2 regions of the Chryseomicrobium aureum genome follow, and region 2 is predicted to be linked to the other one. Evidence: predicted binding sites of a transcription regulator. Region 2 holds the regulator's gene; the other holds the start of a gene.
What was found. The regulator CtsR, encoded in region 2, represses protease genes until heat stress. The targets are predictions, from matches to a motif close to ATGGTCAATAAAGGTCAAACA.
Positions count from the first base shown of each region.

Region 1: the regulator CtsR is predicted to act here: its motif matches at 2,289-2,309, upstream of clpP (ATP-dependent Clp endopeptidase proteolytic subunit ClpP).

Region 1 covers NZ_CP171117.1:1,813,216-1,817,432, reverse strand. The annotation lists gene yvcK (uridine diphosphate-N-acetylglucosamine-binding protein YvcK) at 1-25, shown strand, start outside; gene whiA (DNA-binding protein WhiA) at 59-1,000, shown strand; gene ACF3OH_RS09550 (HPr family phosphocarrier protein) at 1,020-1,271, shown strand; tRNA gene ACF3OH_RS09545 (tRNA-Arg) at 2,153-2,224, opposite strand; gene clpP (ATP-dependent Clp endopeptidase proteolytic subunit ClpP) at 2,365-2,961, shown strand; gene ACF3OH_RS09535 (LemA family protein) at 3,102-3,680, shown strand; gene ACF3OH_RS09530 (TPM domain-containing protein) at 3,677-4,217, shown strand, end outside.
Region 2 covers NZ_CP171117.1:231,842-236,058, reverse strand. The annotation lists gene ACF3OH_RS01315 (ATP-dependent Clp protease ATP-binding subunit) at 1-68, opposite strand, end outside; gene ACF3OH_RS01310 (protein arginine kinase) at 58-1,143, opposite strand; gene ACF3OH_RS01305 (UvrB/UvrC motif-containing protein) at 1,146-1,667, opposite strand; gene ACF3OH_RS01300 (CtsR family transcriptional regulator) at 1,667-2,140, opposite strand; gene ACF3OH_RS01295 (NCS2 family permease) at 2,262-3,563, opposite strand; gene corA (magnesium/cobalt transporter CorA) at 3,770-4,217, shown strand, end outside.

The DNA of each region.
Region 1 (4,217 bases), 1.1 Mb from region 2:
TGAAGCGCTTAACTATAGAAAGTGAGATGACAATTTCCGAAGAAAGGGGGAAATGATTTTGTCATTTGCATCCGAAACAAAGAAAGAAATGACCCAATCTGAAGTTGATGCCTGTTGTGCACGGTCCGAACTATCTGCGATTATTCGCATGAACGGGACACTCGGATTTAGCAATAAAAATTTGAGTTTGGATATTCAAACTGAAAATGCAGCGATTGCTCGTCGCATTTATACGTTGATCAAAAAAGTCTACAACTTAAAAGTAGAACTTCTTGTCCGTAAGAAGATGAAGCTCAAAAAGAACAATGTCTACATCACACGTATCCGAGAGGGCACGCGTGAGATACTCGGAGATCTGCACATTATGAATGATGGCTATGAGTTTTCAAACGAAATTCATGCAGACTTGATTAAAAACGAGTGTTGTAAGCGTTCCTATCTTCGCGGCGCTTTTCTAGCGGGTGGTTCTGTCAACAATCCAGAGACTTCGTCGTACCATTTAGAAATCTACACATTGTACAAAGAACACAGTGATGCACTTGTGCAATTGATGAATGGCTATGAGTTGAACGCAAAAACAATTGAACGTAAAAAAGGATTTGTGGCATACTTAAAGGAAGCAGAGAAAATTGCAGATTTTTTGAGTTTGGTAGGAGCACATCAAGCTCTGCTCAAATTTGAGGATGTCCGAATTATTCGCGATATGCGCAATAGTGTCAATCGCTTGGTCAATTGTGAGACCGCCAACTTAAATAAAACAATTGGCGCAGCGCTTCGCCAAGTTGAAAATATCCGATTTATTGAAAACGCTATCGGTTTAGACCAACTTCCGGATAAGTTGCGTGAGATCGCACGACTCCGTGTCGAGTATCAAGATGTCACGTTAAAAGAACTCGGGGAAATGGTGTCTACCGGGAATGTAAGTAAATCAGGTGTGAATCATCGATTGCGCAAATTAGATGACATCGCTGACGCTTTGCGTCGTGGCGAATCGATATAATAGAGAGGAATTGGTTGCGATGGAAAAGACGATGGATGTAGGATTATCAAATGGCTTACAAGCTCGCCAAGCAGCTCTTTTTGTTCAAGAGGCAAACCGCTTTGCAAGTGAGATCTTCCTTGAAAAAGACGGCAAGAAAGTCAATGCAAAAAGCATTATGGGTATCATGAGTCTTGCTGTGGGGCGCGGGGAAGAAGTCGTGCTATATGCAGAGGGTTCTGATGAAGAAGCTGCGATTGATACATTATCGAAATTTATAACTGAAGAGTAAGCTGCAAGCATCCGATCAACTGCGGATGCTTTTTTCTATGAAAGGAAATCCCTCCAGCCAGGCCGTCATTTCCTTGGTGAGTTTCTCCGAGCCTCCCCACGTAAGATGAAAGAAGAGCACTTTCATCTTCGTTGCCGGGTCTCGGAAAAACTCAGATAGCCCGGGAAATGACGACCTGGCCTCCGGGATTTCTAGCTGTCAGGGCAGGGTGACAGGCACCAAATGGAAACTGCTGGTAAATGGTGACAGGCACCGAGAATACCCTTGTCGATTGTAAGAGTTATAAGATCTTACTAGTAAGGATCTTAAGAAATTAGATTTGGGTTTTGAAATGGTTTCCATAATATGACTTCGGTAGAACAAATCTGATTTCGGTACAATAAATGTTCATTTCGGTAGAAGAAATTAAGATTTCGGTAGAACAAATCCCGAACTCATCCGTTGAACGACCGCTCAGGGTGGGTGACCAGGGGGGTGACCGGCACTAAATGGAAACTGCTGGTAAATGGTGACAGGCACGGAGAATAGGCACGGAGAATAAAGTTGAGTGAAGTGGAGGGGCTGACTCCGGAGGGATTAAAAGCGGAACGTGAGATCCCGCAGGCGTGTTTCTTTGCCGAGGAAGCTCACGACGCGCCCTCGGAAAGCAGCCCCGTAACGGAGCTCAACGTCTCCTATCGCACAATTTCTGAACAGTCGGCTCCACATCTAAAATGGAATCGAGTTGCGCCTCCTAGAAATCCCGCAAGAAGCCATCGCGGCCTATGAAGCAAAGAACGCTTCACAGTCCACGCTGTCTTCTCGCACAATTTCTGAACAGTCGGCTCCACATCTAGAAATAAAAAAACACCCGAAAGCATAAGCTATCAGGTGTCCATATACGCCCCCGGAGAGAATCGAACTCCCATCTCAAGAACCGGAATCTTACGTCATATCCATTAAACTACGGGGGCAAGCGACTTTATTATTATAGCTTTCTGTACTGCAAAAGACAACTGCAAAAAAAGCAGTGCATCAGATTTGACCTTTCTTGACCTTCATGTGTATCATAAACATACAGCTAGTTATTCATAAAAAATCGGAGGTATGACTGATGAACTTAATTCCAACAGTTATTGAACAAACAAACCGTGGGGAACGCGCCTACGATATTTACTCTCGTCTTTTAAAAGACCGCATCATCATGCTAGGTAGCGGAATCGACGACAACGTTGCGAACTCAATCGTCGCGCAACTATTATTCCTAGAAGCAGAAGATCCAGAAAAAGACATCTCAATTTACATCAATAGCCCAGGCGGAAGCATTACGGCTGGTATGGCAATTTACGACACAATGCAGTTCATCAAACCAGACGTACAGACAATCTGTATCGGTATGGCAGCTTCTATGGGAGCATTCCTACTTGCAGCTGGTACAAAAGGAAAACGCTACGCTCTTCCAAATGCAGAAGTAATGATTCACCAACCACTTGGTGGCGCACAAGGGCAAGCGACGGAAATCGAGATTGCTGCAAAACGCATCTTGTTCTTACGTGAAAAATTGAACCAGATTCTTGCAGATCGTACGGGTCAACCGATCGATGTCATCGCAAAAGATACAGACCGCGACAACTTCATGACTGCTGAACGTGCAAAAGAATACGGTCTTGTGGATCACATCATTGACCGCAGCGACAGCAAAAAAGACTAATTGTCATCAAACACCGCCACTTGCGCGGTGTTTTTTCTATTTACTGAAACGAACTCGCGAGTTGTTCGTATAAAAAGAGAAGGTTTGATTTCTCATGAAAACAGGGGAAACTACAAACAGATAACGAAAGGTGGATTCTTATGAAAAAAATGCTGATTCCAGTCATCATTATTATTGGATTTTTTGTAGTCCTAGCAGCACTCTTAATTCCAAGTTACAACGGGTTTGTTGACTCGAATGAAAACGTTAACCAATCCTATGCACAAGTGGAGACTCAGCTCCAACGTCGTGTAGACTTAATTCCGAACTTAGTAGAAACGGTCAAAGGTTTCGCTGATCAAGAGCGCGAAATCCTTACAGAAATTGCGGATGCTCGTGCACGTCTTGCAGGAGCAGACTCTCCAAATGAACAAGCAGAAGCAAATAGTGAATTATCAGGTGCGCTTTCACGATTACTCGTGATTGTTGAAAACTACCCAGATTTAAAATCAGATGCAAACTTCCGTCAACTGATGGATGAACTGGCAGGAACGGAGAATCGTCTTTCTGTAGCACGTCAAGATTATAATGAATCTGTATCTCAACACAATCGCAAAGTAAATCGTATGCCTGGTGCATTACTGGCAGGAGTCTTCGGATTTGATGAGCGTGAATATTTTGAAGCCGAAGATGGTGCGGAAGAAGCACCAGAAGTCGACTTTGGAAGTGATGGTGAGTGAGGAAGAAACTACTCGTAACTGTACTAGCATTTCTAGTTCTACTTCCTTCAATGGCTGTGCTAGCAGATGTTCCAGATCCAATTCCAGGGAAGTCCTATGTACATGATTTCTATGATGTGATTCCAGAAGACTTGGAGCGCCATATTGAACGACTTGGACTTGATCTCGATCAAGGTACGGGAGCACAAGTGGTTGTCGTCACAGTAGAATCATTAGAAGGACAGGATGAAAATAGCTATGCGGTCGAATTGATTCGCGAATGGGGAATTGGAAGTCCGGAAGAAAACAACGGGCTCGTCTTCTTACTTGAAATGGATCCTACGAAAGTTGGGGACCGCGCAGTTTACATCGGTGTCGGTCAAGGGCTTGAAGGACGTCTTCCTGACGGGAAGATTGGACGTATTTTAGATGAATACACACTACCTTTTCTAGAGGCTGGTGATATCGAAGGTGCTGTCCAATCCACCTATGAACTTTTATATGAAGAAGTGGCAGCTGAATACAATTACACGGGAGAATCTGTTGCCCCTCCGCGTC
Region 2 (4,217 bases):
CGAATCGCTTCTTCTTGAGCGAGTTGAAGTACTTTTTGTGAGCGCTGTGTAAAACGATTAAACATCATATGAGTTCTCTCCTTTTTCTTCTATAGTCAACCGTTCCCTAATCATTTTTGCCCGAAACACATCGCGGTCTTTCGGGGACAATGTAGAACCGGCATAGTGCTGTAAAAATCCAGGCTGCATAAATACCATACATTCATTCAAAATCGTTTTGTTGACGTTTCGAATGATAGCTAAGTCGATTGCTAACCGGACGTCGGATAGACATTGTGCTGCTTCTTCTGTCGTCAACATCCGGGCGTAGCGCAGTGTGCCTAGTGAGCGAAACAACTTATCCTCTAGTGTTATGCGTGAATGGGAAAGCAGTGCTTCGCGCGCTTCCCGTTCTTTTTCAATCAATTGGGTCGTCAAGCCTTTCAGTTCTTGTAAAATCTCGACTTCCGCTTTACCTAGTGTTACTTGGTTGGATACTTGGTAGACATTCCCGAGAGCTTCACTGCCTTCTCCATAAATGCCTCGCACAACCATGCCAAGACGGTTGATGATAGGTGCGATACGAGCCATTTGTTTCGTAGCGGTCAAGGCCGGCAAGTGCATCATGACGGACGCACGGAGACCTGTTCCTGTATTGGTCGGGCATGTCGTTAAATAACCATACTTCTCATCAAACGCATAGCGAACATTGCGGTCAAGTGTCCGGTCGATTTCCCGCGCTTGTTTGTACGCCTCTTCTAATTGAAGACCAGGGAGTATGCACTGTATGCGCAAATGATCTTCTTCGTTGATCATGATGCTAAGAGATTCATCTTCAGAAATGACAGCTGCCGCTTCATGCTCAGATTCAATTAAGCTTGGGCTGATTAAATGTTTTTCAATCAAGACTTGTTTATCGAGTGCATCTAATTGCTTCATCTGATAAGACGTAAACTCGTGCGATAAGTTTTCCTGGTCAAGCAAAATGCCTGAGACAGTCTGTTCGATTTTATGCGCCTCGTCCTCAGTAAATGCCAGAGGAAACTTAAAACCTTCTATATTTCGAGCCAATCGGATTCGCGTGCTCATGACAATATCCGCATATTCTCCTGAGCTTTCCATCCAACTGGTCACTTGATTTTTTAAAAAGCGATTCATATCCACTGTCAATCGCCTCCTTTTGAGAGTTTCGCCTCAAGCTCTCTTGCTTGGTCACGGAGAGTGGCGGCTGTTTCAAACTCTTCTTCAGCGATTGCTTGTTGCATACGAGACCGAATGTCTTCAATGCGACGCTTTAAATCGCGCGTCTCTTCATATGCTTCTGGAACTTGGCCGATGTGTTCAGCATTGCCGTTGTGTAGTCGCTTCATGACAGGGGGTAAGGCATTGCCAAATGTCTCATAACATTCTGCACAGCCAAATTTCCCGCGATGCACAAAGCGTTCATAGGTCCAGCCACAATTCGGACAGCTCCACTGACTTTTTTCACGACTAGCTTGTGTTTTTGTTTGTTCAGGTGTAAACAAGTTCGTGAGCAGTTGATGAACCGTTAATGGATCTTGCTGGTTTTGAAAAGGGTGTAACTGACTTGCACAGACATCACAGAGATGTCGCGTGAATGGTTCTCCGTTCTGCGTAACCGTCATTTTGACATGTGCAGGACGTTGTTTACAGTTTTCACAAATCATCAGCGACCCTCCTTTTCGTGAAGTAACGTAAGAAGCATCGCTTGAGCGACCCGCCCTCTCAATTGATCACGTAGTGGCAACGGAACTGACAAGGTAGACCGTGCACACGCCGCAACAATTAGTTTTGCTTCTCGTTTTGAAATCATGTCTAAGTCAAGCAGGCGGTAGACCATGTCTTCCACCATGGATTCAGATGCCCCGTTTTCAAGAGCATCTAACATATCCCGAATGACATCTGTCTGTTCGGTCGCCTCTAAGCGGAAGATACGTATATACCCACCTCCACCTCGCTTACTTTCAACTATATAGCCACGATCTACAGTGAACCGTGTATTAATTACATAATTAATTTGCGAGGGGACGCATTGAAATTTCTCCGCGACTTCATTGCGTTTTATTTCAATCTGCCCTTGATTAGTAGATTCGATAATACTTTTCAAATACCCTTCAATAATATCTGAGATATTTTTCATGGTGTCACCTCCTACTGACTTTGACTATCTTTGACTTTATTATACGAATTCACTTTGTAGCGTGCAATTGTTTTGACTCCAAATAAAAAAGCATGCCGAGAAATCGGCATGCTTCTCTATATTAATGGGGAAGATAAATCAGCTGGAACAAGAACAAGACAGCGAAGATATAAAGGAGTGGATGTACTTCTTTATAGCGGCCTTGCACTATTTTTAGAATCGGATAGATGATAAACCCAAGTTCGATTCCTGTTGCAATACTCGACGTGAGCGGCATTGCCAAAATTACAATGAATGCAGGAAATGCCTCATCAAACGCATCCCAATCAATATGCTTCACAGCCCCAATCATTAATGACCCAATGATAATCAAAGCTGGTGCTGTGATCGCCGCCACTCCAGAAAGAGCCGCAACAAATGGACCGAGAAACGCAGCGATGATAAAGAGAATTCCTACAGTCAATGTAGTCAGACCTGTACGTCCGCCAACAGCTACTCCTGAAGAAGACTCAATGTAGGCAGTCGTTGGGCTCGTCCCGAACATAGAACCTACCGTCGTCGCAACAGAATCGGCAAGGAGTGCTTGACGAGCGCGTGGAAGGCGTTCTCCCTTCATGAGCCCGGCTTGTTTGGCAACGCCGACCATTGTTCCGGTTGTATCAAACAAGGTCACTAATACAAAGGACACGACAATCCCAAGCATGCCGAATTGAATGACGTCTAAAAAAGCTGTGACGGGATTCCAAACAAGAATGCCCTCTGGTAAGGAAGGGATTTCAAAGAATCCATCGAACTTCAATTGACCGCTAAAGAAGGCAACGACCCCTGTCGCTACCATCCCGTAAAAGATGGCACCGTACACATTGCGCACCATCAAAATTAGTGTCACAAGTAGACCAAACAACGTGAGCAGAGCAGCTGGGCTTGTTAAATCCCCGAGTTTCACTAAGTTCGTTTCATGCGCTTCAACGATTGTAGACATGCGCAGTCCAATAAATGATATGAACAATCCGATTCCCGCCGTGATACCGTGCTTCAAGTTGGATGGAATGCTAATAATCAACTTTTCACGTAAAGACGTTAATGACAAAATGACAAAGATAATACCGGCGATGAACACTGCAGAGAAAGCCGTTAAATAATCGATTTGTCCATTCGAGGAAATAACGACTGTATAGGTGAAGAAAGCATTTAATCCCATTCCTGGAGCGATGGCAATCGGATAATTCGCAAATAGCGCCATCCATAACGTACCAACGACGGCGGCTATGATAGTGGCTAAGAAAACTTGATCAAACGGAACGCCTGCTTCCGCCAAAATAACGGGGTTGACGATGACTATATAAACCATTGTAAGAAAAGTGGTAATTCCAGCTACAACTTCTGTTTTAACAGTTGTGCCATGTTGCTGTAAACGAAACATATGAACTCTCCTAAATACGAACATTTTTGAAATACTTAACAATATTATTCGCTTTTATATTAAATTGCAACCCTTTTTCAAAAGAAACACGAAAAAACCATCTCCTAATTAGAAGATGGTTCGTGTTTTGCTATCATTTTGTTGACGAGAAATACTTTTGACTTCCGCTAGAAGCGGGTATGATAGAACAAGCAGGAGGTGGTTTTATGATTCGCACAGTAGGAGTCACAACAGATCACGAACTGATTCAAAACTTTTCTTTGGATCAATTACAAGATAATTTGTTCGAGTGGTATTGGGTCGATATTAGCAACCCTTCCATTGACGAGCAAAATCTATTACGAGACTTTTTTCAATTTCACCCGCTCGCAATAGAGGACTGCCTGCATGATTTGCAGCGACCTAAACTCGATAATTATGACCGTCATACCTTTTTTGTGCTACATACATATAACGAAAAGACGATGGAAGCAGAAGAGTTAGACGTCTTTGTTGGAGGAAATTTTGTCGTAACGTTCCATTATGAAGAAATGCATGAACTTGACGAGGCACTTGACCGTCTTATTCATAGTACGAAGTCTTGGAAAAGAGGCGCTATGCACGCTCTGTATCAAATCATCGATAAAGTAGTGGATCATTACTTCCCCATCATCT